2 regions of the Paraburkholderia sp. PAMB 6770 genome follow, and region 2 is predicted to be linked to the other one. Evidence: riboswitches for the same ligand, from Rfam matches in the RefSeq annotation. Region 2 holds a riboswitch; the other holds the start of a gene.

Region 1 (17,496 bases), on a different replicon from region 2:
GAGATCGACGCCGATCACGCGGCCGAAGCCGCGGCACGCGTCGCACGCGCCGTACGCCGAGTTGAACGAGAACAGCGCGGGCTGCGGCTCCGCGTAGCGCAGGTCGCTGTCCGGGTTGTGCAGGCCGGTCGAGAAGCGCCAGATCTGCGGCCCGGCGGCGCCCGGCGCGTCGCCTGCGGCGGCCGGCGGAGCCTGAGGATCCTGCGGCAGCACGTAGACGTTCACGCGGCCGCTGCCGCGCTTGAGCGACGCCTCGATGGCCTCGATCACGCGGGCCTTGCCGGCCGAACCGATGCGCAGCCGGTCGGCCACCACGTCGAGCACCTTGCGCGGCCCGGTGGGCGACGCGACCTCGCGCTGCGCCTGAACGCGCGTGTAGCCGCTCGCGGAGAGCCACTGGCTGACCTCGTCGTCGCTTGCCGAGTCCGGCAACTCGACCGGGAACGTGACGACGAGACGCGGATCGTCCTGCGCGCAGCGCGCCGCGAGTTCCGCGTAGATCGTCTCGGGCGAGTCGTGCCGCACCGGCTGCGCGGTCTCGCGGTCGAACAGCGCGGCCGCGCGCGCGTACAGCAGCTTCAGGTGGTCGTTCAGCTCGGTCATCGTGCCGACCGTCGAGCGCGAGCTGCGCACCGGGTTGGTCTGGTCGATTGCGATGGCGGGCGGCACGCCGTCCACCCGCTCCACCTGCGGCCGGTCCATCCGGTCGAGGAACTGGCGCGCGTAGGCGCTGAAGGTTTCGACGTAGCGGCGCTGCCCTTCGGCATACAGCGTATCGAACACGAGGCTCGACTTGCCCGAACCCGACGGGCCGGTGACGACCGTCATCTGGCCGGTCTGCAGGTCCAGATCGAGGTTCTTCAGATTGTGCTGACGCGCGCCGCGAATGCGGATTTTTCCAGTAGTAGACACGTTGTCCGACCGTCCGAATGAGAGCGCCGGGCGCAGCCGCCAAAGCGCGGCGGCGCGGCTGCGGCGAGCCCCGCGCCGCCGGATGGGCGGTGTCGCGGGACGCCATGGAAGGGGACACTATACTGTATGTCCATACAGTTTTCTATCCGCGTGACGGAAGCGGGCGATGCGGGCTTCTACGCGGTCATACGGCCCGCAGGGCGGGAACCGACCCATGCCGTCGTTCCGGGTACGACGGATGCACCGTCAGAACTCACATTGACGACGCACCCCGGCCTTCCTCGCGCGGCAGCTTCGTGCAGCGCCGATTGCGCTTCGTCAGCCGACACCCCGAAAACAATCGCTCATACCCCGCTCGCCCCCCGACATCCGGGCCAAAACCGCATCCTGGCAACCCTGTCGCCATTCACGCAACAGTCAGGCATCGGCATGAGAATGACGCCGCAGCACCCCATGCATGGCCTTCTCCGACGGCACATATTCAACGCATTCGTACCCCAACGCCCGCAGATCGACGCCGTCGAACAGCGACGCTCCCCGCCCGAGCAAAACCGGCGCGATCGCGAAATGCAGTTCGTCGACGAGCCCCGCGCGCAGATACTGCCGGATCGTGTCCGGCCCGCCGCCGATCCGCACGTCCATTGCGCCGGCGGCCTCGCGCGCGCGGTCGAGCGCCTCGCGAATGCCGCCGGTGACGAAGTGGAACGTCGTGCCGCCTTCCATCTCGATCGACGGCCGGGCATGGTGGGTCAGGATGAAAACGGGCACGTGATACGGGGGACTGTCTCCCCACCAGCCTTTCCAGTTCATGTCGGGCCAGTCGCCCCGAACGGGACCAAACATGTTGCGCCCCAGGATCCACGCGCCGACGTTCCGAAAGCCACGGGCGGCAAAATCATCGTCGACGCCGGTCGTCCCGCCGTCCTTCCCGAACAGGGTCCGCTGGAACGTGCGTGTCGGGAACAGCCACTGGTGCAGTTCCATCCCGCCCACGCCGAGCGGATGATCGATGTCCTGATCCGGACCGGCGCCGAATCCGTCCAGCGAAATGGTGAAGCCTGCGACGCGAACACGTGTCATTGTCTGCCTCCGTCTGGATGCCCCGGCAACCGACGGACACCGACGTCCGTCGCAGGGAGCGATTCTGTCGTCACCGCGCGTCGTTTCCGAGCCGCGCCGGTATGACCGTCCGTTTACCGCACCTCGATGAAGGCCGTCAATCCGGATCGATGCGCTTTACCACCCCTGCTTCACCACCCCCGCTTTACCACCCCGTCACGCCCCCGACGCTGCCACGACCGCACAGGGACGGACGCTGACGCCCGACGGCGCGGCGTTCGTGCTGGCGGGTTCGTCTTCGTCGACGCTCGGCGATGCCTGATCCTGCCGTCGCCACGCGTGCGCGCCCCTGCCGCGCGCGTCGTTCGACGCTAGCCCGGTGCGCCCTCCTTGACGAAAGCCAGTCGGCTCCACGTCACGCCCATACGCCGGTTGCCGCGCTGCAACGATTCGGTCTGGAGGTTCAACACGGTTCGCCATCCATGAGCCTTCGCGAGCTCGATGGTCTCTTGCGCCGAAACGTCGAACATCCGCCGGCCCGCCGGAACCGGGCCGTGGCGCAACGACAGGGCCAGCACGGCGCCGTCGGAACGAGCGGCATGATGCACCGATGGTGCTCCGCAAACGCGATGTCCCGCCATTGCCCGATGAGCACGGGCGCGTTCTCCGCGTAGCCTTGCGTGCCGCTCGCAGGAATCGACACCAGCGCCCTCCGGGTATCCGTGTGTCGGCAAGTGTGCCAGAGTGCGGCCGGTCCGGCGCCGCTGCCTGTCCGGGCAGCGCGCGATGCGTAAATCGTCGGCACCGTCGCCGGCGAGCGACACGTCATCGCACGAGCGATGCCATAATCGCAGCTTCGCCGCGTTGACGTAGCCACTGCCCTCATGTTCTCCGTCCCGAAAGCGCTTCTCCCCCCGCTCATCGTCGCGTGCGCGATGTTCATGGAAAGCGTCGACGGAAACGTGATCGTCACCGCGCTGCCCGCCATGGCGCGCGACTTCGGGCGCGATCCCGTCACGCTGAAGATCGCGGTGACGAGCTACGTGGTCGGACTCGGCGTGTTCATCCCCGTGTGCGGCTGGTTCGCGGACCGCTTCGGCGCGCGCTCGGTGTTCCGCACGGCCATCGGCATCTTCGTCGCCGGCTCGCTGCTGTGCGCGGCGTCCGGCTCGCTCGTCACGTTCACGCTTGCGCGCTTCGTGCAGGGCGTCGGCGGTGCGATGATGGTGCCCGTCGGGCGGATCATCATCTTCCGGGTCGTGCCGAAGTCCGAGTTCATCCGCGCGATGAACTACCTGAGCGTGCCGGCCATGCTCGGGCCGGCCGCGGGGCCGCTGCTCGGCGGCTTCATCACGACGTACCTGCACTGGCGGCTGATCTTCTTCATCAACGTGCCGGTGGGGCTGCTCGGCATCTGGCTCACCAACCGCCACATCGCCAACTCGCGCGAGCCGCATCCGGGGCCGCTCGACTGGATCGGCTTCGTGCTGTCGGCCGGCGGCGCGGCGCTGTTCCTGCTGGGCCTGTCGCTGGTGGGCGGCAAGACCGGATCGAACGGCAACGCGCTCGCGCTGTGCGGACTCGGCGCGGTGCTGCTCGCGATCTACGTGCCCTACGCGCTGCGCATCGAGCGGCCGCTGCTCGATCTGCGCTTCCTGCGCGTCGCCACGTATCAGGCGAGCGTGCTCGGCGGTTCGCTGTTTCGCATCGGGCTCGGCGCGCTGCCGTTCCTGCTGCCGCTGCTGCTGCAGGAAGGGCTCGGACGAACGGCGTTCGAGTCGGGCCTGATCACCTGCGCGTCCGCCTTCGGCGGCATGTTCATGCGCACGCTCGCGTCCACGGTGCTGCGCCGCTTCGGCTTTCGCCAGGTGCTGATCGTCAACGCGGCGCTGTCGGGCCTCTCGATCGCGATCTGCGGCACCTTCTTCCCCGGCACGCCGACGTGGTGGATCTGGCTCATCGTGCTGCTCGGCGGCTTTTTCCCGGCGCTGCAGTTCACCAGCCTGAACTCGCTGATCTACGCGGACATCGACAGCCGCGACGTGGGCCGCGCCACGAGCCTCGGCAGCGTCGTGCAGCAGATGTCGCTCGGCCTCGGCGTGACGATCGGCGGAATCGTGCTGCAACTCTCGCAGACGCTGCACGGACATGCCCAGATCGCATGGAGCGATTTCTGGCCCGCGTTCCTCGTGGTCGGCCTGTGCTCGTTCGCCTCGATTCCGGTCACGCGCCGCCTGCCGCCGCAGGCCGGCGACGATATCGCGCGCGGCACGCGCGGCTGAACGCGCCGCGGGCAAGGTGACTGCCCGCGCGGCCATGCGGGTTGCGCGGGTTGCGCGGGTTGCGCGGGTTGCGCGGGTTGCGCGGGTTGCGCGGACATCATACGCACGACAACCACGACAGGCGCTGCGCCGTCCGCCCGATCCCGGCCCGCGACACCGGCACGCGTGCCCGTGCGCGCCGATGCGCGCTCTAGTCCTTCGCGGGACGGCCGGTCTTGACGGTTTCCACCGCCGCGACTGCTGCGAGAAAATCCTCGCTCGACGCACGTTCGAGCAGCAGCAGTCCCGCCCGCAGCACCTCGCTCTTCTTCACTTCGAGCCCTGCCTGCAGGCCTTTCTGCTTCAGCATGGCAATCTTCGCATAGTCGGACTTCGGCATCGTGAAGCTGTCGCGCACGACCTTTTCCTTCTTCAATGCGTCTTTCTTCGGCGCATTCTTTTTCACGGTTTCCTTCTTCACCGCGCCTTTCTTTGCGACGTCCTTTCTCGCGCGAGACGCCTTGCCGTCCGCCGCGACTGGGGCCGGTGCCGCAACGCTCGTCTCCACCGCTGCCGGATCGGCTGCGGCTGCGGCTGCGGCGCGGGGCTTGCGCGCCGGGGTCGCCGTCACGCGCGCGTCGGCTTTCGCCTTTGCGCCCGTCTTTGCGCCCGTCTTTGCGTTCGTCTTTGCGACTGTCTTTGCGTTCGTCTTCGGGGACGCGTCGGCTTTCGCATCGGCCTGGGGCTTCGCTCGGGCCGCAGCCCGGCCGCGCACCGCCTGCGGTGCGGCGGCCGCGGCGTCGGCACCGTCGGCGGACGCGCTCTTCGGAAAATGGAAGGCCTTGCGGGTCGGCTTCCTGACGCCCGGTTCGTTCATCACATGCTCCCTTTCTTAAACGGTATAAACAGTATATACCGTTTTAGGGTGCTCTCCGTGTGGGCGCAGCGCGTCCGCACGCGGCGCGCAACTCCAACCCTGTGATCAGGCGCCGGCCAGAAAACGCACGGCGTCGTTCAGTCCGCCGGCAACGTCAGCGCCGCGACCTCGCAGTTCGCCAGCGCGCGCAGCAACGCCGGGTCGAGCAGCAGTTTCGCGACGCGCACCCCGGCGCCCATCACGACCTGGCGGCGCGCCATCACGGCCGCGTCGACCAGGATGCGCCAGTCGGCCGGCACGCCAAATGCGGTGATCCCGCCAAACTCCATCCCGCTTTGCTCGACCGCCAGCTCGCGCTTCGCGAACGACAGCCGTTGCGCGCCGAGATGCGTCTTCACCGCGCCGTTGATGTCGAGCCGCAGCGCACCGAGCGTGACGATGGCAGCGTACTGCTCGGCCCCGTCTTTCCGATAGCGGATCACAATTGTGTTCGCGCAGTCTTCGAGGCCGAAGCCGTAGCGCGCACTGAAGGCGGCGGTATCCGACGCGTCGTCGCTGACGCTGAAGACCGCGACGCCTTCGGCCGGCAAATGCGCAATCACATGCGCCGGAAGATGATCGCCGAGCGCGCCGGCGGGGATCAGATCGAGCTGCGGGACGGATTCGTGCGAGTGCATGGCGGGCCGGCAATGGAGGACTGCCCGCTATTTTATCGGCTCGTGCGCCAGCGTGCAGCGTGCACGGCGACGCCGCACGGCAACCGGCCGTCGTGGACCGTGCGCGCCGCGCGCGGCGTCGCACGCCACATGACGGACAGGCGGATCATCCGGCGCAGGCGGAGCCGAAGCATGCGCGCACGCTCAGCTGCCCAGTCCCGGCGACAGGGCCGCATCGCCAGATAATCTGCAATCCGAACGATATTTTTCGATCAGACGGGCGCGCGCATCGTCGAGGTCCGGCGAGTAGTTGTCGATTGCGGGCCGATAACCGACCGACTCCAGTTCGGTCAGCTCGCGCATCAGGTCCCGGTGCGTCACCACGCCGTGAGCCGGCGCAAACGGGTACGCGTGGCACTCGGCGGGCGTGAGCGTGGTCGAAGCGAGCGCCGATGCGCTCAGCACCGCCAGCGCGGCGGGCACGATCAATCTGAAGCAGCGTTTCATGAATGTCTTCCTCCAGGGCGTCCCGCTCGCACCGGATCAACGGTGCGAGGCAGTCTGACGCGGGACGGCGGCAGGGGAAAGGTCAGGACTGCGTGGCTAGCGTAGGGGGGCGGGACTGTCGCACACGCGTCGCGCCGGTGAAGATTCTTTTAAGGTCCGCGCGGCATCGACGATGCGCGATAACGGCGGCGGCGCTGCGGCACATCGCACGTTACAGCGTCTGCGCGATCCGGCTCGCAATGCGCGCGATGCCCGTCGCGATGCGCCGCTCCCGACGGCTATCGAGAAAGACAACAACGGCTCGTGCGCGATCGGACCTTTCGTGCAGCTGTTCGACGACGCCTTCACGCTCGACACGGTGCGCGCGGCGAGCGTGTCGCTGCGCATCGAAGGCGCGGACGGCTTCGTGCTCGAAGGCGTGAGCCACATGGCCGAGATCAGTCGCGATCCGCTCGAGCTCGTCAGTCAGACCTGCGGCCCGCATCACCAGTACCCGGACGGCTTCATGCTGTTTCTCGGCACGATGTTCTCGCCGGTCAAGGACCGCGACAGCGAAGGCGGCCGCTTCACGCATCATCTGGGCGACGTCGTGACGATCTCGACGCCGTCGCTCGGCGCGCTCGTCAACACCGTGGGCCTCTCCACCGGGATCGCACCGTGGACCTTCGGCGTACGCGCGCTGTACCGCAGCCTCGCGGCGCGCGGTCTGATCGCCGGCTAGACGCGCCCGCGTGCGGCGCCGCCACGCATGATGCGCATCGCACGCATCACGCGCGCTACGCGAGCGCGACGCGCGCGACCGCGCTCACTGTCGCGATGCCGAGCGTCGTCATCAGCAGCGACGCACCGACATGGACGACGATCTCGCACGCCGCCCAGCCGAAGCGGCCCTGCTGCAGATCGGCCACGACTTCCGCGGAAAACGTCGAGAAAGTCGACAGACCGCCCATCAGCCCGGTGATGACGAACAGCCGCCACGCGCCCGGCAGCTCCGGCAGCCGCGCGAAGAACGCGACCGCGACGCCGATCACATAACCTGCGATGAGATTGGCCGCGAGCGTGCCAGGCGGAAGGTCGGGAAACAGGCCGTTGAGCCGCAATCCGAGCGCCCAGCGCAGCAACGAGCCCAATGCGCCGCCCGTTGCGACAGCAAGAATCGAGAGATACATGACGATGCCCCAGAAAGAAACACGTGCGGCGCGAGCCGCGCACAAAGGCGTGCTCGCGTGACGGGTTGTAGGCATCATCGGCTCGGAACGAGCGGTTAAGGGAGAATGCCATCTCCAGGTGCGGAGTCTATCATTCCGACTCCGTGCGTCAAGGCATTCCGCGCGCCGTGCGCACGGCGCGCGGAACGCCCTGCCCCCTCCCGCTACCGGTCGCAGCCGAGCTGCCGCCGGCCGGCCGCGCTCAGATCCGCTTCGCCCGCGCGGCCGCTGAAGCCGGTTTCGAAGTGATCCGCGGGAAAATCCGGCGGGCTCTCGCCGCTCAGGAAAGCCGGCCACTGACGCTTCAGATAAGCGTCGTTCTTCGCGCAGCCCGGCGCGGCCGCAATGTACATCACGTTGCTGTAGCCGGCGCCGCGATGCGCGTCCTCGACCGCATGAATCACGTCGCTGTGCCAGAACACCGCGTCGCCTGGCTGCATCGGCGGAATCGACGATAGCGCGTCGTGCAGCGGCGCATGCCAGCGCGGACTGATCGACAGCGCGCGGCCGGGCCGCGCGCCGCACAGGTCGTCGTCGGCGACGTCGTCCTGCAGCGCACGCAGCAGCACATAGACCATCGCGTTCGCCATCGGCACCAGTTGCAGCGTGCCGTCGCCCGGACCCTGCGGGGTGAGCGCGGTCCATCCCTGGAAGGTGCGGAACATCGAGCACACGGCGGGCGACGCGATCTCGCGCGCCGCGGGACGATAGGCCGCGTCGAACGCGTCGTAGCGACGCCAGTCGCCGCTGAACACGTGCCGGTAGACGCGCCGGAAGCCGTCGTCGAGCCAGCGCTCGACCGAGCCGCCGTCGCAATGCGCGGACAGTCCGAGCGACGCGGAGCCGGGCGGCCTGCGCCGCAGGCGGTCCGCGTACACGCTCACGCGGTCCGGGTCGAAGTGCGTGCGCCCTTCGCTTTGCCACTTCCACAGGCGGTTCAGGAAGATGCGCGTCAGCGTGAGTTCGGGCGACTGGCGGGCCTCCACCTGCGGCGGCGACCAGTAGATGCCGTAGATCTGCGGCTTGCCGGACGCGAGGTTGCCGAAATAGCGGTCTTCGGCGCGGCGCGCCAGCTTTTCGTCGAGGCGATTGCGGTCGACGTACTGCGCGATCGCGTCGTCCCACGCGGCCGCGCGCGACGCATCGAACACGCCGCGCACGACGCACGCGCCGCGCGTCCTGAGCGCCGCGATCGCCGCGTCGCTCACGCACTGGCCGGCGATGTCCGCATAGGCGATCTCCGGGATCACCGCCTCGCCGCGCTGCCGCTGCGCGACGATGTGCGCCGCCTGGCGACGGATATCGTCCTCGACGTCGCGGAATACCTCGCGATAATGCGGCAGGTTCTGCCGCAACTGGCGCTTCGCGGCGCGAATCGCCGCGGGCAGGTCTTCGATGTGCAAGGCGTCCAACGTCGGTCTCCGGGTGAGTGAAAGTGCCCACAGGTTAGCGCCGCGCGCGCATCCGAAGCGATACAATCCGGACAGCCTTTTTGCGCATTCAGACAATGAAACCCGCGTACGAACACGTGACGATGGACGCCGGCTGCTCGATCCGTGTGTTCCACCGCAAGCTGCCGCGCATTCCGTTCGAGTGGCACCGCCATCCCGAGTACGAGCTGACGCTCACGCTGAACAGCCGCGGCAAGCGCTATATCGGCGATTCGATCGGCCACTACGGGCATCACGACCTCGTGCTCGTGCCGCCGGACTTGCCGCATACGTGGTCGTCGAACCGCTCGATCGACGCGCTCGCGCCGCAGGTGGCTGTCGTCGTCTGGTTCGACGGCGACTGGGCGCGGCGCATCGCCGACTGCTGCGCGGAATACGAGGCGCTGCGCAAGTTGCTGCGGCGCGCCGCGTGCGGGCTCGCGTTCGCGCCCGAGGTGGGCGCGGGGACCGCGCAGCGGCTCGATGCGCTGCTGTCGCCGGCGCCGCGCGCGCGGCTCGGCGCGGCACTCGACCTCCTGTGCGCACTCGCGGACTGCGACGCCACGCCGCTCGCGTCGCCCGCCGCGTTCGACGACGTGCACACCGGGCGGCCGTCCGGGCACGAGCCGGAGCGCATCGACCGCGCGCTCGCCGTGATCGACGCCCGCTTCGCGCAACGCGTCACGCTGCGCGAACTGGCCGAGGCGGCGCGCCTGTCCGAACGCACGCTGAACCGCTACTTCGTGCGGCACCTCGGCGAAAGCGTCGGGCAGTACCTGACGCGCGTGCGGATCGGCCACGCATGCCGGATGCTCGCCGACACGACGTGGCCCGTCTCGGTGATCGCATCGCGCGCCGGCTTCCCGAACGTCGCGAACTTCAACCGGCAATTTCGCGCGCTCAGGCAGACGACGCCGCTTGCATGGCGTCGTGCGTTCGCGGGGGGCGGCGGCGTCGCCGAGGCAGCAACGCCGCTCGACGCGCGGCCGCCGTCGCTGGATGCGCTCGCCGGCGGACCGCACAGGCCGCGACGCAGCGGGCGATCCGTTTGAGCGCCGCGGCCGCATGCTTCATCGACTGCCTGATCGGAACGATCCGCGCGAGCATCGATGCCGCGACGCCCCAGATGCGACGGCTGCTGCATTCGGTCGAGTGGCTGCTCTAGCGGCGTTGCGCACGCACCGCGCCCGCCATTGCCAGCGCCATTGCCAGCGCTATCGAGCCAGGCCCGCTCCGCTGCCGCCCAGATACGCCGCCTGCACGCGGCTGTCCTTCATCAGCGTCTGCGCGGGGCCGCTCAGCGCGATGCGGCCGCTTTCGAGCACGTATGCACGCGACGCGATCTTCAGCGCCTGGCGCGCGTTCTGCTCGACCACGAGAATGGACGTCCCCTCGCGGCTGATCTGCCCGATCATGCCGAAGATCGCGCGCACGAGCTTCGGCGCGAGCCCCATCGACGGCTCGTCGAGCACGACGAGGCGCGGCTTGAGCATCAGCGTGCGCGCGATCGCGAGCATCTGCTGCTCGCCGCCGCTCAGCGTCCCCGCGAGCTGGCTGCGGCGTTCGAGCAGACGCGGAAACGTCTCGTACAGCGCCGTCATGCGCGCGTCGAGCACGGCCGCGTCGCGCCGGATCAGATAGCCGCCGAGCCGCAGGTTCTCCTCGACCGTCAGCGCGCTGAAGATGCGCCGCCCCTCCGGCACGTGCCCGAGCCCGAGCGGCACGATGCGGTGCGCGGGCCAGCCGTTCACGACCTGCCCGTCGAGTGCGATCTCACCGGCGCGCGGCCGGATCAGCCCTGAAATCGCCCGCAGCGTCGTCGTCTTGCCGGCGCCGTTGCTGCCGAGCAGCGCGACGATCTCGCCCTCGCCGACCTCCAGCGAGATGCCGTGCAGCACCTCGACCTTGCCGTAGTTCACGTGCAGATCGCGAATGCTCAGGAGTCCCACAGCGACGCCTCCCCGGCCTTGCCGTCGTCGGCCGTCTCGTCGGTGTCGGCCGTGCCCAGATACGCGTCGATCACGCGCGGATCGGCCTGGATGCGCGCAGGCTCCCCCTCGGCGATGACCACTCCGTGATCCATCACGACGATGCGGTCGGACACGCCCATCACCAGCATCATGTCGTGCTCGATCAGCAGCACCGTCACACCGTGCGCCCGAATGCGGCGGATCAGCTCCATCAGCGCCTGTTTCTCGGTCGGATTCATCCCGGCCGCCGGCTCGTCGAGCAGCAGCAGGCGCGGATGGCTCGCGAGCGCGCGGGCGATTTCGAGCCGCCGCTGATCCCCATATGGCAGGTCCGCCGCGCGCTCCCACGCGCGCGCGCGCAGTCCGACGAAGTCGAGCCACGCGAGCCCGTCGGCCGCATGCCGCGCCGTCTCCGCGCGCGCGGACGGCAGCCCCGCCAGCTCGGCGACGACCGGCGCGCGGAAGCGATGGTCCATGCCGACCAGCACGTTCTCGAACGCCGTCATGTCGCCGAACAGCCGGATGCCCTGAAACGTGCGCGCAATCCCGCGATGGACGATGCGGTGCGGCGCGCCGCCCGCGAGCGGCACGCCGAGCCAGCGCACCTCGCCGCCGGTGAGCCGGATCACGCCCGTCAGGCAGTTGAACACGGTGGTCTTGCCCGCGCCGTTCGGCCCGATGATGCTCAGGATCTCGCCGGCCGTCACCGTGAACGACACGTCCGCCACCGCGCGCACTCCGCCGAAGCGCCGCTCGATGTGGCGCACGTCGAGCAGCATCTCGCCGGGCACGACCGCGCGCACCGGCGCGGCGCCGGCCTCGTCGTCCGCCGCGCGCGGCGGCACGGCGCGGCGCGGCGATGCGGGCCACAATCCTTGCGGACGCAACAACATCAGGATCACCAGCGCGATCGCGAAGCCGAAGATGCGCCACAGGCTCAGAAAGCGCAGCATCTCCGGCAGCCCGGCGACGATCACCGCGCCGATCAGCACGCCGGGAATGCTGCCGCGCCCGCCGAGCACGACGATGATCAGGATCGTCACCGACTGCAGGTACGTGAAGCCGGTCGGGTCGATCGTGCCGAAACGCGCGGCGAACAGGCTCCCGCCGAGCCCGCCGATCAGCGCGCCCATCACGTATGCGAGCAGCTTCGTGCGCAGCGTCGGCACGCCGACCGCCTCGGCGGCCGACTCGTCCTCGCGGATGCTGGTCCACGCGCGGCCGAGGCGCGACTGGCCGAGACGGATCGCAAACACCAGCACGCAGCCGACGAACACGATGCCGAGTTCGTAGACCGCGCGCGGCGATGCGATCTCATAGCCGAACAGGCTCGGACTCGCGATCCCGTAGATGCCGTTCGGCCCGCCGGTGATGTCGAGGTTGGTGGCGATGATGCGCACGATCTCGCCGAAGCCGAGCGTGACGATCGCCAGATAGTCGCTGCGCAGCCGCAGCGTCGGATAGCCGATCACGATGCCCGAGGCGCCCGCGAACACGAGGCTGAACGGCAAGGTCTCCCAGAACGACAGATGCAGCAGCGTCTCCATCATCGCGGTCGTGTAGGCGCCGATCGCGAAGAACGCCGCGTAGCCGAGGTCGAGCAGCCCCGCATAGCCGACCACGATGTTCAGCCCGAGCCCGAGGATCGAGTACGTGACGATCGTGAGCGCCACGTCGACGATGTAGTTGCTCGCGACCGCCGGCAGCGCGGCCGCCGCGGCAAACAGCCCGAAGCCGGCGACGCGGCGCGGCACGGCGGACGAGGGGGCGAGCGCGCGCACCGGCTACATCCTCTCGACCACGCGTTCGCCGAACAGCCCGGTCGGCTTCACGACGAGCACGGCGATCAGCACGCCGAACACGAACACGTCGGTCCATTGCGACGACACATAGCCCGCGCCGAACGCTTCGAGCAGCCCGATCAGGATGCCGCCCGCCATCGCCCCCGGAATATTGCCGATCCCGCCGAGCACCGCGGCGGTAAACGCGCGCAGTCCCAGCACGAAGCCCATGAAGAAGTTGATCTGCGTGTAGTAAAGCCCCTCCATCACGCCGGCCACCGCCGCGAGCGCCGAGCCGACGAAGAACGTCAGCTGGATCAGCCGCTCGACCTCGATGCCCATCAGGCGCGCGGCGTCCTGGTCGATCGCGAGCGCGCGCATCGCGGTGCCAATGAACGTGTGATGCACGAAGAAGTAGAGCGCGAACATCAGCGCGAAGCTCGCGCCGACGATCCCGACCTGCGCATACGTGATCTGCACGCCGCCGATGAAAAAACCCGCTTGCGTGAGCAGGTGCGGGTAGGTCTTGAAGCCGGCGCCGTACAGCAGCAGCACGCCGTTTTCGAGCGCGAGCGACACACCGAGCGCGGTGATCAGGATCGACAGCCGCGGGGCACGCAGCAGCGGCTGGTACGCGAGCCGCTCGATCGCGAGACCGAGCAGGCCCGTCGCCAGCATCGACACGACGAGCGCCGCGACCAGCGCGACGAGCCACGGCAGATGCGTGGCCGCCAGCGCGGCGAGCGTGGTCCAGCCGAGGAACGCGCCGACCATGAAGAGATCGCCGTGCGCGAAGTTGATCAGCCGGATGATCCCGTAGACCATCGTGTAGCCGAGGGCGACGAGCGCGTAGAACGAGCCGATCGTCAGCCCTTCGACGACGAACTGGAAGAATGTGCTCATGGCGGCAACCCGTGGACGAGGACTGCCCGCGCTACTTCATCGCCACCCACTTCCCGCTGTCGTTCAGCATTTCGTATGGCTGGAACGCGTCGTTGCGCACGATCACCGTGATGTACACCGCGTGGCTGCGGTCGCCCTTCGCGTTGAAGCCGATCGACCCGGTCACGCCCTTGTAGTCGCGGATCTTATGCAGCGCGGCGACGACGTCGGCCGGCTTCGTGGACTTCGCATCCTCGATCGCCTTCGCGGTCACGCCGACCGCGTCGTATTCGTAGACCGAATACGGCCCGGGGCCCTGTCCATATGCTTTCGTATAGCCGTCGACGAAGCCGTGCGCGCTCGACAGGAACTGCGCGAGCGGCGCGGTCGTCACGATCATCCCGTCGGCGGCCGCGCCGGCCGTCTTGAACAGCGTCGGATCGTTGGTGCCGTCGCCGCCCATGAAAGTCGCCTTGTAGCCGAGCTGGCGCGCTTCCTTGACCATCAGCCCCGCTTCGGCGAAGTAGCCGGTGTAGTAGATCACGTCGGGCTTGAGCGCGTTCACCCGCGTGAGCGTCGGCGAATAGTCCATCTGCCCGGCCGTGATCGAGTTCGCGTACACGACATCGACGCCGTCCTTCTTCAGCGCCTCGACGGTGTTCTGCGCGAGCCCCTTCGAATACGTCGTGTTGTCGTCGATCACCGCCGCGCGCTTCGCGTGCAGGACATTCTTCATGAAGCTGGCGGCGAACGGACCCTGCTCGTCGTCGCGTCCGATCGTGCGGAACACGTTGTCCCAGCCCATCTCGGTCAGTTGCGGATTGGTCGATGCGTCGAGCACATAGGGAATGCCCGCCCGGTGGAACGCCGTCAACTCGGGCAGCGCGGCGCTCGAACAGTAGCCGCCCGCCACCGCGACCACGCCCGCGTCGATCAGCTTCTGCGCGGCCTGCACCGCGGTCTGCGCATCGCAGGCATCGTCTTCCGGGATCAGTTCGATCTTCTTGCCGAGCACGCCGCCCGCCGCATTGATCTTCTCGGCGGCGAGCTTCGCGCCGTTCAGGATGTCGGTGCCGGCGTTCGCCGAGCTGCCCGACAGCGGAACCGGCACGCCGATCCTGATCGTATCGCCCTGGCTGTAGACGGCGGTGGGAACGAGGCCGGCCGACACGGCGAGCGCGACGAGCGGCACAACGGTGGTCAGTTTCGTGCGAAAAGCGCCTTCATTTCGAATAGCCATATCGTTCTCCTTGTTGTGGAACAGTGGCGCAATCGGTCGAAAAGCGTCTGACGAACGGCCCCGCGGGCTCCCGCGCGGCGGCGGCACGCAGCAAAAATCCGGCACCCCGGCCGCAGGGCCCGGGAAAGCATATCCCCGGGTTACCCCGAAAGCGCTGGATTCATCATAGATCGCTCTGTCGCCAGTATGAAGGAAGAGGAAACACGTAGATCGCGCCGCCTTGCCGCGCTGCCGCTCCTGCGACAGCCTGCGCGCGGGCCGCGCGGCACACGGTGCGGTATTCAACAGTTCCTTACATCGCGCCCGCCGCGCTCAGGCATGATGACGGTCGCGGCCCGCCGCATCCGTGCTCCCATCCGGGCGCGTCCGGCGAGCCGGTCCCTGACACAGGAGATGCCCATGCCTGCCCACACGATCCGCCTTCACCGCGTGATCCGCACGACGCCCGAGCGCCTGTACCGGGCGTTTCTGGACGCCGATGCGCTCGTCAAATGGCTGCCGCCGCACGGCTTCACCGCACGGGTCCACCAGCTCGACGCGCGCATCGGCGGCCATCACCGGATGTCGTTTGCGAACTTCACGACCGGAGACAGCCACGCGTTCGGCGGCGAATACCTCGAACTCGTGCCGCACACGCGGCTGCGCTACACCGATCGCTTCGACGACCCGAACCTGCCCGGCACGATGGAGGTGACGGTCACGCTGCGCGAGGTGGCGTGCGGCACCGAGTTGCAGATCGTCCAGGAAGGCGTGCCCGAGGCGATTCCGGCCGAGGCCTGCTATCTCGGCTGGCAGGAATCGCTTGCGCTGCTGATCGCGCTCGTCGAACCGGAGATCCGCCCCGGCTAGCCGCGCGCGCCAGTGCGCGCGACGCTCACGCATGCGCGGGGTCGCGCAGCCGGAACTGCGCGACCGCAGCGGTGAGGCGTGTGCTCTGCTCTTCGAGCGACAACGCCACAGCCGACGCTTCCTCGACGAGCGCGGCATTGCGCTGCATCGTCTGCTCCATCTGCGTGACCGTGACGTTGACCTGCTCGATCCCGCACGACTGCTCGTCGGACGCGATGCTGATCTCGCCCATGATCGTATTGACGCGTCCGACGGCTTCGACGAGTTCGTCCATCGTCGAGCCCGCCTGCGCGACGAGGCCGCTGCCGTCCTCGACGCGGCGGGCCGACGCGCCGATCAGTTCCTTGATCTCTTTCGCGGCGGCCGCGCTGCGCTGCGCGAGCGCGCGCACCTCGGTCGCGACGACCGCGAAGCCGCGGCCCTGCTCGCCGGCGCGCGCCGCCTCGACGGCCGCGTTCAGCGCGAGGATGTTGGTCTGGAACGCGATGCTCTCGATCACGCCGACGATGCCGGAAATCCGCGCGGAACTCTCCGCGATCGCCGACATCGTCGCCACCACGCGCTGCATCGCCTCGCCGCCGCGCGACGCGATGCCGGCCGCGCCTTCGACATAGGTCCGCGCATCGCGCGCGTTGTCCGCGTTCTGGCGCACCGCCGCGGTCAGCTGCTCGACGCTCGCGGCCGCCTGCTGCAGCGAGACCGCCTGCTGCTCGGTGCGTCCCGACAGATCGACGTTGCCGCTCGCGATCGCCCGCACGTCGCCGACGATCGTCTCCGTGCTCGCGCGCACCTGCCTGACCGTCGCGGTGAGACCGGCCTGCATCTGCTGCAGCGCGTTCAGCAGATAAGCCATTTCGTTTTCGCGGGCGATCACGACGGTGCCGGTCAGGTCGCCCTTCGCGATCCGCTCGAAGTGATCGACGGCCGCGTCGATCGGCTCGACGATCGCCTTCGCGAGCGCGCGCTGCGCGAACAGGCCGACGACCAGCGCGAGGCCGGCCACCGCGCCGAGCGCCCAGACGATCCGGTGAAAACGCGCGGCGGCCGCGTCGTAGCGGGCCTTTTCGCGCGCGACCTGAAAATTTTCGAGCGCGCCGATCGCATCCTGATAGGCGGCGAAAAGCGCAGGGGGTGCCGCGTGCAGCGTGTCGAGGAAATTGAAGCCGTCATCGTGATCGAGTTGCGACAGCGCTTTCAGGAACACCTGATCGAGCAGCGCGCCCCGCTTCGCGTGCAGCGTGTCGTAGAGCGCCTGCTCCTGCGGCGCGCGGCCGTGCAGATGCGCGTACGCGTCGAGTTCGTCGTTGCTCTGCCGCAGCAACGCATGCAGTTGCGCGATCTCCGCTTTCGCGGGCTGCCCCGCGCTCACGCGCTGCGCGACGTCGCCGAAGCGCTCGCGCAGCACGAGCATGCGCTCGGAACTCGTCTTCAGGTGCAGCAGCGACGCGGTGTCGTCGCGATACATCGCTTCGAGCGATGCATTGCCCGCATACAGGCCGGCAACGCACGCGCCGACGACCAGCACGAGCAGCAGCGTATAGCCGGCGATCGTCGCAGCGAGTCCGCCGCGGATGGTGAACAGTTTTCGCATGACGATGCCCATAACGGGTGGCCGGACGCGTCCGATGACCAGATGGAGGGACCCGGCACGAAAGACGCGCGGCATCGCGCGACGCGGCGATCGTGGGGCTGCAGGCGGAATAACGGCGCATCGGATGAGGGGGTTTTGCGCGGACGCGACTTCGATGTGGCGAATTGCGACATCGCGGCCGCCGGCTTGCGATGCCTGGGGGCGAAGCGCCGGGGAGCGGCGCGGCGTGCGGCCGGGACAGCGGACGAACCCGTCCATGCCGGCCTTTCGGTA
Region 2 (11,934 bases):
CGACATGACGCGAAACAACAGGCGCCTCCCGTTCCCTCCGGCCTACTCGCGCCGGGTTGGAGAAGCGTTCGTCCGCATCGATAGCTGCCTGACAGACGTACTCCATTACCTCGATCCCGTCGTGCAGCAGTCCCCCTTCGCTTCGCGAATCGCAGATGCGGTCCCGGTACAACACACACTGATTCTGAACGAGCTCGAGCTGATCCGCGCCGCCATGCAGAGAATTTCCGCCCGGCACCGGATTTCCCTCCCGACTCCCAGCGCCAGCGCCCTCGAATCCTGCAAACTGCGAATCAGCGAAGCCATGCTCGTCCTGTCGGAGCTCGACCCGCGCACAGCAACGCCCAACTGCAAGACGAGCAACGAGAACATGACCGAGGGTGCAGCCGAGGACGCCAGTCGCTTCGTCGGTCACCTGATGACGTTGCTCAATGCACTGCAGGCGTCGTTATCGCGCCACGTTGACGCGCATACCGGAGACACCGTTCGCCCACCCTCCCACGCCAATGCGCAAGACACTGCCGACCACGCTCCCGTTCATCCGTTGACAGGCGAGCTTGAGCGCATTAGCGCGTCGTACGGACTCGGTGATCTTCATCGCAGAAGCATCGATTTCGAGCGCCATTACGGATCCGCCGACATTGTCGTCGGACTGTTTGGCGCAGTCGGGGCAGGAAAATCGTCACTGATCAACAGTCTGCTGGGTAGCCCGCTTCTTCCCGTGGCCGCGTTGCCCACCACCGCCGTGCCGGTGGAAATCCGCTACGGAAAAGTCGAAAGAGGCGTGGTGGAATGTGTCGCAGCGAAGACCGAACTCATCGACCGTGCGCGGATCGCCGAGTTTGCCGATGAGCACTCCAATCCCCGGAACATCAAAGGGGTGACGCGGATGACGTTCGACACGCCCGCGCCGCTACTCACAGACGGAATTACGCTCATCGACACACCCGGCATCGACTGGGAAAGGCCCGACATTGCACAGGGAAGCTCTTCATCCGCGCCCTGGTGCGATATCGCGGTCGTGCTCATCTCCGCTGCGGCCCCGCTAACGCTACGTGAAGCGGCTTTCGTACGTCAACTCTGCAACCGCGGCGCACGGGTCGCCGCTCTGGTCACGAAAATCGACCTCGCAGGGGCCGATGACCGCTGGAGAATCTATGAGCACGTCGTGCGCGGCCTGTGGAAAAGTACCCATATCGAGGTTCCGGTCTATCTTGTCAGTACACAGGAGAATGTTCCGCCGTGGTGCCGTGCCTGGATCGATGGCCCCTTTGCCGACATGCTTGCAGAGTGCCGCAAACAGCGAACCGACATGCGTCAGCGCCAGCTCGCGATGCTGCGTCGGGACGTGCTTGACGCGCTCCAGATCCGCCTGCTGTGGCATGAACCGCAACCCCGTCCAGGGGAACAGTTGGACCAGGCGCTTCAGCGTACGACTGCAGACCGTGAGGCCGTCGACGCGGCGATCCGCTCACCGGCCGATCCCGTTGCACAGGTCACGCGGGCGATGGACGGACTCGTAAACGAAATCGCCCACAACGCGGCGGCACTCTGGTCGGAGACGCATGACCGGTCCTTCGACGTCACCCGGCTTGTCGAGCTCGCCGCGAATGCCCGGGCTCTTGCCTTTTGCGGCACATGCACGCGCGCCGTTGAAACGCTGAACGCAAGAGCGAACATCACGTTGCATCATCTGGCTGACACACTCGACGCACCGCGACTGATACCACCGCTGCCTGACTTGCCTGTCGTACCCGCGTTTGTCCTCCACGATGGGTTGCCTGCAACGATATTGCCACCCTCGTTAGGATGGGTGCTGGGACGGTGGGGTTTTTATCTGAGCGCTCGCCGCGCCTTGCAAGGTTGCCCTTCCATGCAGTTGGTCGGACGATCGCTCTGCGCGTATCTGGAACTGCTGGAAGCCTGGAAACACCAGGTGCTATCTGCGCTGGCGAGGACACTCACGGAACATATCGAGCGGCTTCAAGGCACCCGCGGCACCCATGAGCCTGGCGCGCAGGCGGCGTTTCAACGTTTGCGGGACGACATTGCGCGTCTTCGCTCTGCAGAGCTGAGCGACTGGTCAGGAAGCGAAGCCGGTCCGTGAGACGGGTTCAATCTGCGCGTCGCGGCATAACCCGCGGCCAGCCGGTTGAATGATTTCCGGCATGACGTCCGCCTGCCTAGCGAGCCGTGACCCACCATCACTTCACCGGCGTGCTCGCGAACCACAGTTGTGCCAGACCACCTGCTTCAGCAAGCTCCGGCCTCGTACGCGCTCTGCCGACGTTCCCGGACTTCAGGTCTCGCCCATCCCGGACAGCACGCCGTTTTCGCCTCCCGCTTCTTCGTCCGGGCGTGGTGCGTCGCGAAAGATCTGCCGGTACAGATCCTGTCCGAAACTGGTCTGCAGCGGCTCCGCTTCAACAAGTCTGAACGTCCGCACCCCGTCGCCCCGCCTTTCAGCACGCAGGAACAGGGTCGGGTAAGAGCCCGCCTCATGGAGGCCATGTGCGAGGGTAAAAAGGTGTGTTACGAGCACCACCTTCACATGACGATCGAGCAATGCATCCACGATTTGCCGACCTATCTGCGAACCTTCACGCTCGTTCGTTGATGCGAACGATTCGTTCGACAAAAACAGGCCGTGCTCGACCAGATGATCGACAATTTCTCGCATGCGCTTAAGCTCTTCGTCGAATTTGCCGCTTCGCATCGTCGCATCTTCCTCCCGCTTGTAATGTGTAAATATCGCCTTCGCCACATTCGCTTCGAATTCACTGGCGCCGAGGAACATTCCGGCCTGCAGGAGAATCTGCGCAATACCGACGCTGCGCAGGAAGGTTGACTTTCCGCCCTGGTTCGCACCGGTCACCACAATGAGATTCTTGTCGGTTGCGTCTGCATCGTTTGCCACAGGCGCCTGATCCAGGCGTAAGGCAAGGCTCACATCGTAGAGCTGCCGGTAGCGATGCCTGCGCTCAGCCGCCGCGCACGGCACAGGAAAGCAGACCGGCAGTCCCCGCCGCTGCAGTTCGCTGCGCAAATTCAGGCATCCCATATAGAAGCCAAGCTCTGCGCGAAGCATGAAAAAGAAGCTTTTCATGTGGTCGGCCGACTGTGCCAGTGCATTAGCCACATGGTTGATGCCGCGTGCCTCAAGATCGCTTAGTGCCCGCGCGCCATTTTCGTCCCGATCCGGGATACGAAATGTGCGAGATGGCGGACCTTTTGTAAACAGCCGCCTGAGAAGATTCGGATCTTTCTCGTGCGGCTTCCTCAGAATGTATTGTTCCCCCTTGTTTCCGCGACCGGGTCTGGCGCTGATCAACACCCCGCCGCTGAACTTCAGGTCCTTCAGGCATCGCGTGATGGTTACGAAATAATCGTCGGTCAGTTCCGACTGGATCATGTCGTAGAAACGACGGAAACCGGGTGATCGGAACCGTTCGATATTGTCGTCGGCCACGCGACGCAGCTTTCCGAGAACGCCGAGCAAAGCCTGAACAAGGTCCCGTGCGCTATGCAGCACGCTGCCCGGCGACGCACTGATACTCCAGTAAAAGCTCTTTTTTTCAACGTCCAGCGCTTCCACGGCAATGGCATACAGCTGCCTCACCGTTTCTTCATTTTCGATACAGTCATTCAGGATTGCCTGACGATAAAGTATCGCGACGAGGTCACTCAGGCTAACAGGAACGACCTTCTTCACCGTGTCATACAGGTATTCGTCGCCTGCGGCCATTGTCCGGTAAAGCGTCTCCAGCTCCAGGTCCTGGTTCAGCGTCCGTTCATTCCAGAATTCATCGCGATGCCAGGGAAAATCGCGCGCGTCATGGAGCAGATAGGCTTTCATGATGCGAGGCGCTCCTTGATACGTTCATAGGTGAGACCGTATTGCTCGGCAACGGAAAGCGCGTAAGCATGCCCGTCCGCTGGACGCCTGCGGACCCGAAACGTTCGGACAGAAAGATTCTCCGGGTTGATCTCGCTCACCATACTCACAGTTTGAGGCCCCAGCCGGGCCAGTTCCTCGATAAACGTCACACATACGCACAGCACATCCCGTTCCATGATCTCGCCGATAATCTTGCGACAGAGGAACAGTGCGTCGGCAAGCGTCGTCGAACTGAAAATCTCATTCATCAGGATGATGCTGTTGGGCGTGGACGCCCGCAGGATCTCATGCATTCGCATCAGGTCGTCCTGAAGTTTGCCGCGCAGATCCAGCGTGTTTTCTTCCCGCTCGAAGTGTGCGAAGAGACGATCGTAGAGAAAAAGATGGGCATTTCGCCCTGGCACCGGGCACCCCAGCCGGCCGAGAAAATGGAGTTGCCCAAACGTCCTGGCAAAGGTCGTCTTGCCCCCGTTGTTGGGCCCGGACACCACAAATATTCGTTCCTGTCCTTCGAGATACAGGTCATTACAGACAACCGCAACCTTGTCCCTGCAAAGCTTGTGGGCCAATACAAGGTCGAACGTGCCGTCGCACCGCACCGCTTTGGTCGCGCGCGAGACGACTGGATAACTGAACGGGAGGCCGGCTTCGCGACAGAGCTGGATGTAGCTGCGATAAGCCACGTAAAACTCTATCTCCCGGTCGAACGCCGCAATCGTCGAATCGACGAAATCGCTATGATTGGACCAGAAGCGATTGAGGAGCATAAACGGCTGCGGATCGAGTTCCGCCACACAATCCAGTATTTGCGCCTCGACATGATTCATCTCGGGCCAGTCTTTCAGTTCAACGCTATGATCCTTGACCGAACCCTGCTTGAAGCGGTCAAAAATATTCAACACGTAAGTGCTGTAGTCCTCTTCTTCATGATAGTTCAAGACCGTGACGGTGCTTCCGTTGAGGTGGATGCAATACCGCACGGCGGCCAGAGCGTCCTGCACTTCCTGTACGTCGTTACACAGCTTCACAAAGGGTGCGGACTGCAGGTATCGCGCGAGCCACGAACTGAAAGCGGTCAACCCCCTCGACTGGGGGCCGGCCGTGCGCAACGCTTCGCAAAACGACTGGATACCCTTGCAATAACGTGACGCCCCTTCAACGAACCACCACTGTTTCTGCCGCGGATAATAGAGCTTCTGCACATCCGTCAGACATGCACGCATTTTCCGCATTGCGAGAGAAAAAGCCTGGATGGCAAGCAGAACATCCTGGCTGTCGAAGTCCCGCATGACTTCGTGCCGATATACCACCGCACTCTGCCGGATCAACTCCGTACGAAAAAATGGAGCAAGGTCGTATTCATCGAATCCACGCGTGACTTCGCTCACGAACTGATCGAGATTCAGGTCGCCAAAGAACGCTGGTTGCGCGCCGTCCCGGGATGGCGGCCCATCTTCTGGTGCCTCGAAGAGGATGCTGTGGAATTCCATCTTGTACCCCCTGTTCCTTGCTCGCTGGCCTGGCTGACACGTGCATGGTCAACCCGGGCTGACTGAAGTGGCCAGAGCGTTGCTGGAGAACCGGAAAGCGCCGCAATCACGGCATGGATACAGAGGGGGTAGCACGCTTCGCGCGCACGCCTACAGTGTCTCTTCCCGAGCCTGTAGGCATCATTAGCCCAGTGGGGCGGTTATCTGGAGGAATGCCATCTCCCACAGTCAGTCTACGCCCACGTCATCTGGCTTACAAGTGCGGACGGTACATCAACGCTTCGCACGGAACCAGCGCCCCCTCAACACACGCCGTCAATGTCGACGTCGACCAGTCATGCTTCCGGAGCGCCGCAACTTCCGGACCCGGCAGACCTGATGGCCGGCACCGTCAGCATCGGATTTCAACTGGCGCGAAGCCATTTCCTGGCGGCAAAGCAATCAGGCCCTCCTCGCCCGGGCGAGCACAGCCTGGACGCACCCGCCTCTGTCCTGTTTGTTCGGCCATCGCCGGCTCATTCACGGGTTGGCTATCGACCTGCTTGACGCTGGCCTCGAGATGCGGATCGCGAGCGCCGCGTAATGTCCGCACTGTCCAACGTCATCTCGTCGGGTGTGTCATCCTGCGTCTCATCCTGTCGAGCATACTGAACTGTGAGCCCGACGACATGACGCCAGACGAACGCGTCGACGGCCAGCCGCCTGTTGCAGCCGCAACCGTCCGGGAGGATATGCATCCACCTTGCTTATACGGGTATCTGGATCATCGTAGGCCTGAGTGCGACCGATCGCGGGATCGGCGCGGCGCTCCTTGCCCCATCCCTGCACCAACCGATGAGCAACCGCCCGCGCGGGCAAGCGGAGCATCCGCTCGCGCAGACCCTCGCAGAGTCCCGGCAGCATCAGGCGCGTCACGCGACGCCTGTCACACCTGCCCGCTATCCACGCCCTTCACCCCAAAGGGATGACCTGCCTCGAAGAAGGGGCATCGGTGATTGTCAAAACTGCCAGGGGCAACCGCTACCATGTCCTCGACCTGCCGATGCCCGGAAGGATCGCCGCCGCTGCGGCGTTGCCTCAGGTCATCACCCATGCGGACGTTTGGCTAGGCCATCAGGAACCGGTCTCCTGCTTGATCGACCTTGTGCGCTACGTGCGCGACATCGGCCTGCGTCCGTCGACCGTCCGACGGGAACCGGCTCGGCACGCACCGATTCACGGTTTGACGGGCGGACGCCCGGTCCACGTCCTCGCGCGAAGCAGCGCCCGGGACGACAGCGCAAACAGCATCGCAGCGGCAACAAGAAGCAGCAGGGTGCCAATTTCCCGGTAAATCAGCACGCCCGCCACCCCGCCGACCAGGAACGACAGGACCGTGAATGCGTGCAGCCGCAGCTTCGCGCCGTATTCCGCAGCTGCTCCCCGGCTTTCCCGGCCGCGCAGCATATCGAACAGCACGCCGAGTTCAATGCCGATGTCCGTCGACATCCCCGATACGTGTGTCGTGCGAACCCGCGCGTCGGAAATGCGCGTGACGACCGCATTCTGGATCCCCATCAGAAAGCTGAGCCCCAGGATCAGCACCGGCCCATGCTCATGCGACGGCACAAGCCATTCGAACAGCCCGAGCAGCCCCATGAGCACCGCTTCGGCCAGGATGCCGATCGCGTAGATACCGTCGATGTCGCGGCGCCGGCCAGCGCTGATCAGCAGCGTCGACGCAGACGCGCCGCCGATGAAGACCAGCACGATGCCCAGATAGAACAGTCCCGTCCACCACTCGCCATCCGCGGCATGGTCGGACAACGACGAAACGTTACCGGTCATGTTGGCCGAAAAGAACCCGACCGCGTGAAAAGCGGCCGTGTTGAGCGCACCCGCCACCGCTGCCAGGGTGCACGCGAGGTTGCGGTCGATGTCGTGGCTACGGGCTTCCCCTTGTGTGAGTAACATGATGGCGCGATGAACCGTCAGGAAATGGTTTAGGGACGTTTATCATCGCATTGTGCATGAGCGGGCGGCAACCCGACGGGCGCGACCGATGCCTGCCTGAACGCGCCTGGCGCCCGTCCGTTATCGTGCCGGTAGGCCGCCGCGTTCGCGGCCACGCGTCCGGCGGTGGTTGCCGGCGCAACCTTTCTCGGCGGGCACCGATGGCCGCGTATCTCCGTGGCCACGAGGGCACACTCGCATTGAAACCAGTCCGGTCGACACATTCGCCTTTCGACCTCGAGCGCCGGACGTCGCGTCCAGCCGGGGACGAACTGGAAGGACTCCGCGTCGTCAGAGGTCGCAGCGAGGGGTCATTTCGCGAGCAGCCAGACCGGATAGCGGTATGGATCACCCACCAGTGTCAGATCATGTGAGGCGATCCACAACGGTATCTCCGTACGGGCTGACAGAGTGCCCGTCGCGTGGTCAACATAAAAAAACGCCGGCAATAGCCGGCGTGAAGAAGTTCCAGCTATCCGAGGGTCAAGCTGGAATCTGAGAGAACTGCGTGTCTGCGATCATACCTCGGGAAGAAGGTCCTAGCGTTCGATGTCTGGATCAGGACCGTCAGGCTGACTATCGCGCTCCGGCGCGGTCCGAAGCTCGCGCACTGGTGCAGGATCGTGCCTTAGCTCGGGGACAACGGCGTCCCGCTGGACCGGCATCGCACGCACAAACTCGACGATGCCGACGGCCATCGCGCGATCGGCACCGGCTGGGGACGCAGCCACTGTCCGCGCCACTTCCCGCCACACGGCAAATGCCATGTCGTGAGCCTGCCACCCAGCCTGGCGTTGCTTTTCGTTCGCCACGGCGCGCCAGTACTTCGGTGTTTCGCCACGCTCCACCATATGCCTGACACCCTGAACGGGATACCGTCGCGTCTCGCCACGCACCCGTCGCGGCGTCGCATTGGCATCCACCCCGTTCGCGCGGAGCTGCTCGGCGAACCGCTCGCGCCAGCGCCGCAGATCCTGCTTTCGCGGATTCAGGCGCCGGCCATCCGGCCCACGCACCTGCACGCTCAGGTGAACATGCGGGTGTGCCTCGTCGTCATGCGCAGCAAACACATAGGCACGCCCATCCCCAAATTCGACGGCCGCAAAATCCCGCGCCGCGTCCTTCACAGCCTGACGGTTCGTACCCGGGCGCATCGACAGCAGGATGTTGAATACCTCGCGACGGGCACTCGTTTCCGGTATCCCCCATCCACCGAATTGCCAGGTCAGTACAAGATCACGTACAGCATCGGCGCCTGCGATCCGGTCCCCGTTCTGGTCTTCCAGCTCAACCTGACCGTTCCGGGAAATATATCGAAGGTGCCGGCGCACCGCGCCGATACCCTGCGCGCCCGATGCCTTGTTCGTGATCTTGATCATCACCTCCGGCGTGTGCCTGAGCGTACGCGCCAGCTGCTCGCGCATACGCGCAGCCTCGTCGCGCAGGCTCGCATGCGAAAGCCGCTGTGCCCGTGCGTGCCTGAACGGCTCCTGAAACAGCCGGTCACCCCAGTTCAGAAGCATCGCATCGATGTAGACCTTCGGATAGGGCATCTCACCGGCTCCATCGATCCAGGTTCGCACGTATCACGACCGACACGACCCGCAGATGCGCATCGATCGCTCCACGGATGGCCTCGATATCCCCGTTCCTATCCTGTGCGGTAGGTCGTATGTGGCCGCCGCGGACAAGTTGTCCGAGCCACCGGCTGATCGAAGCGAGCTGCAAATTCGAATCCGACAGCAGCCGCATTTCCCGCGCGCCGAGCTGGGGTTCGTGCGTCAACTGCGCACGGATCAGCGCAACGATCCAGCGATTCGCGGTCAGGCCTGATGCCTCCGCGCGCAACCCAACCGCCTCAAGTTCGGCCGGCGTCAGCCTGAGTTCGATCCGGGTACGAGGATCATCGACAGCAGTCCAGCGGATATCCGCTTCTATCCCTGGATCACCATTGCCAGCGTCAGCACGCAACGCGGCGGCAACCAGTTGCCGGGCCCCCTCACCAGCGGTCAAGCCCCGGCGAAAGCACCAGCGATCCCAATCCCGTCTCATGCCACCAAGCTCGACACACAGGCGCTCACGTTCACGCACACGCATGACAGCTCCTAGCGCGCAGGCGAAGGTTCGACGGGCGTGTGCACCAGCTCCAGCTCGATATCCCGCGCAGGCGTACGTCCGACCGCAGTGCGTGTCCGGCGATCCCGTTCCGACGGCGCTTTCGGATCGAAGACCTTCGGCCGCGGCACGGGAATTCCCTCGCGACCAAACGCATCGAGCAGCGCTTCCGCACGTCGTTGCACACGCTCGATCGAGCGCGCGCTGAATCCCTGCTCCCGCATCGCGCCGACGAGCACAGCCAGGTGCAGCACCTTATCTTGCTCGGAAACGCTCGGGCGTCGTGATTCGTGGCCGCTTTCGCGCGCGTTCGTCACCACAGATGCCGCGTCTGCTCCCGCTGCGCGTTCGGGTTCCGACACAGATTGCTCCGCCGTACGCTCTCGTCGCATCACATCTATCTGCCAGGTGTTCCGGTGCACATCGCGCTCGTCTTCGCCGATCACCACACCGTGCTCGTCCAGGATCGGTACCTTGACGGTGACGAGCCGTCGCCCCAGGTTTTCAAGTGCGACCTGCTGCCCGGGCTGCGCGCCCGATTCCCGCACTGCACGCTCGAGATCCACGCCCCAGACCACGTAATCTGCACCCGTCGCATCGCGGAACACGACGTAGTACGACTCACTGCGCGCCGGATTATTCTGGTACGGCGCACCGCCGTGCTCGCGCAGCTCGCCGGTATATCGCCTCGGGGTGTCGGATTCGTCGCCCGTCGCCGGCTGTCGCTTCGCGTCAAGAGGCTCTCCCCGCTGAGCATCACGTCGCAGGGCTGCAGATGCGGCACCGTCCGCCACATTCGGCGGCCCGGCGGCTGGTGCGGGGGCAGACGGTGCACGACTGCGCTCTGCCACGTCTATCGGCAAACCCGCAGCGCGCGGCGACGCATCCGCCTCGATCCGGTTGTTCAGACGAACCTTCCGCACATCGGCCAGACGCGCCAGATCAGCGGCCTTTGGCTCATACCCGCTGACCTCGATGCCCAGTAGCGATCCCTGCAGCCACACTTCGCTGCGGAACACCTCATGACCGGACACGCGAATACGACGCCACGATTTCGCCGCCACCATGTCGACCATTGACTCCACCACATCCGGCCGGTTGTGTTCGGTGACGAGGTACGGTCCGATATCCTCGAACGCGAGCTGATAGGGCGCATCCTTCAGAAAATACTGGTTTCCCGCGCGAAGGTAGCGTTTGCGCACGCGTTCCGGCGGCTGGTCTAGCGGCGCGCGAATGGCACCGGCATCTTCTCGTTCCACTGGAGCGTCGCCGGCTGGGCGGGAGGCAGACTGACGGACCGCACCGGCATCGTCCCGTGTGGTCTGATCACGCAGACGCGCCCGCGCCGCGTCGAACTCGCGCCGGCGCCGGGCTGACACCGCATCCAGAGCGGCAGCGTCGAGACGACTGGTATCGCCATCACTTTTCGGGGGTTCAATTGCTGGCGAACGCCCGGAAACATCCTGCTCGATCAGATTGATGACCGGCTCGGCAGGCGACAGGGCTTCAGACATGGTGGGGCTCCTTTCTGATCGGTCATACTTCCTGGTGGTACGTCAAATGGTCTAGCGATCCGGTCCAGGCGGATCCTGCGATGGCGACCGCTCCTTCGACTGCTCGAGCGCTGCTGTACGCGCTTCGCGTATCCGGGCCCACGAGCGTGCCTGTAACTGATCGAGCATCCCCTCGAGATTCGGACTGAAATTCAGCTCCCGGGCGGATTTCTTGAGCGAACCGACCGTGCGGTCGAGCAGGTCACGCGCGCGGTCCCACGGATAAACCTTAGGCCGATCGCCGTCGTATCCGACCTGCAGTTCCGATCCATTGAGCCGGGCATTCTCGTCCATCCATCGCAGCCGCTCCGAGACGAACTCCATCTGTGTCTTCGGATGGAAGACGACGCTGCGCGTCGCCACTTCCTGGATCAGGTAGTGCTCGGTGTTGAAGACCTCGCCGCGGTAAGGTCCGCCGTTCTCGCGCGGCGTGCCCATCCGGAGCGGGAAGCCGAACCGATGTTCGGCCAGTGCCCTGACCTCGTTAGGCACATCCGCTACGGCGAACAATGGTTCGCCAACTGGTGGACGCGTTGGTGCGAAGCGCCTCGGCTCGGCGGCCGGCGTATGACCCGCAGGCACAGCCGTAGACCGCTCACCTGCCGGTTGTGCCTCCGCCGATGCCGTCACCGGCGCAGGTGCTTCCGAGGGAGTATCCGGCTTCGGTGCGCTGCGCTTCGATGTGCGACGACGTGGAGTGTCGTCCCCGGCATTGACGAGTTTTTCCTTCACGTTGCCCATCATGTCCTCCATCGGTTCGTCCAGCTTCCTGCCGTTTGCTGTGCCCGCCAGCGACCCAATGCCATCGACCACCCGCGCGTCATCGCGGCCCACGACTTCGCGCAGACGTTCGCCCACACGATCGAACCCGGACAGCACCGCCATG

The links. Region 2 has a riboswitch for fluoride ahead of AC3AP7_RS19110 (MutS-related protein). Riboswitches for the same ligand answer to the same signal wherever they lie in the genome.
Region 1: it holds a riboswitch for fluoride, as region 2 does, so the genes downstream of both, crcB (fluoride efflux transporter CrcB) here and AC3AP7_RS19110 (MutS-related protein) in region 2, are expected to answer to the same signal.

Annotation. Positions count from the first base shown of each region.
Region 1 is NZ_CM173238.1:2,274,636-2,292,131, forward strand. Features, by position in the region: gene uvrA (excinuclease ABC subunit UvrA) at 1-948, opposite strand, end outside; gene AC3AP7_RS10280 (dihydrofolate reductase family protein) at 1,330-1,992, opposite strand; partial or broken gene AC3AP7_RS10285 (class I SAM-dependent methyltransferase) at 2,343-2,546, opposite strand; gene AC3AP7_RS10290 (MFS transporter) at 2,907-4,253, shown strand; gene AC3AP7_RS10295 (hypothetical protein) at 4,444-4,650, opposite strand; gene AC3AP7_RS10300 (hypothetical protein) at 4,634-5,128, shown strand; gene AC3AP7_RS10305 (YbaK/EbsC family protein) at 5,247-5,786, opposite strand; gene AC3AP7_RS10310 (DUF4148 domain-containing protein) at 5,970-6,272, opposite strand; partial or broken gene AC3AP7_RS10315 (fumarylacetoacetate hydrolase) at 6,556-6,993, shown strand; gene crcB (fluoride efflux transporter CrcB) at 7,049-7,441, opposite strand; fluoride riboswitch at 7,503-7,566, opposite strand; gene AC3AP7_RS10325 (DUF1479 domain-containing protein) at 7,645-8,892, opposite strand; gene AC3AP7_RS10330 (cupin domain-containing protein) at 8,988-9,962, shown strand; gene AC3AP7_RS10335 (ABC transporter ATP-binding protein) at 10,125-10,859, opposite strand; gene AC3AP7_RS10340 (branched-chain amino acid ABC transporter ATP-binding protein/permease) at 10,847-12,661, opposite strand; gene AC3AP7_RS10345 (branched-chain amino acid ABC transporter permease) at 12,665-13,564, opposite strand; gene AC3AP7_RS10350 (branched-chain amino acid ABC transporter substrate-binding protein) at 13,596-14,783, opposite strand; gene AC3AP7_RS10355 (SRPBCC family protein) at 15,183-15,632, shown strand; gene AC3AP7_RS10360 (methyl-accepting chemotaxis protein) at 15,658-17,223, opposite strand.
Region 2 is NZ_CM173239.1:332,547-344,480, reverse strand. Features, by position in the region: gene AC3AP7_RS19125 (hypothetical protein) at 1-8, shown strand, start outside; gene AC3AP7_RS19120 (dynamin family protein) at 5-2,107, shown strand; gene AC3AP7_RS19115 (MutS-related protein) at 2,300-3,856, opposite strand; gene AC3AP7_RS19110 (MutS-related protein) at 3,853-5,388, opposite strand; fluoride riboswitch at 5,556-5,620, opposite strand; gene AC3AP7_RS19105 (YoaK family protein) at 6,604-7,341, opposite strand; gene AC3AP7_RS19100 (relaxase/mobilization nuclease domain-containing protein) at 7,920-8,933, opposite strand; gene AC3AP7_RS19095 (plasmid stabilization protein) at 8,935-9,471, opposite strand; gene AC3AP7_RS19090 (LPD7 domain-containing protein) at 9,486-11,009, opposite strand; gene AC3AP7_RS19085 (PriCT-2 domain-containing protein) at 11,061-11,934, opposite strand, start outside.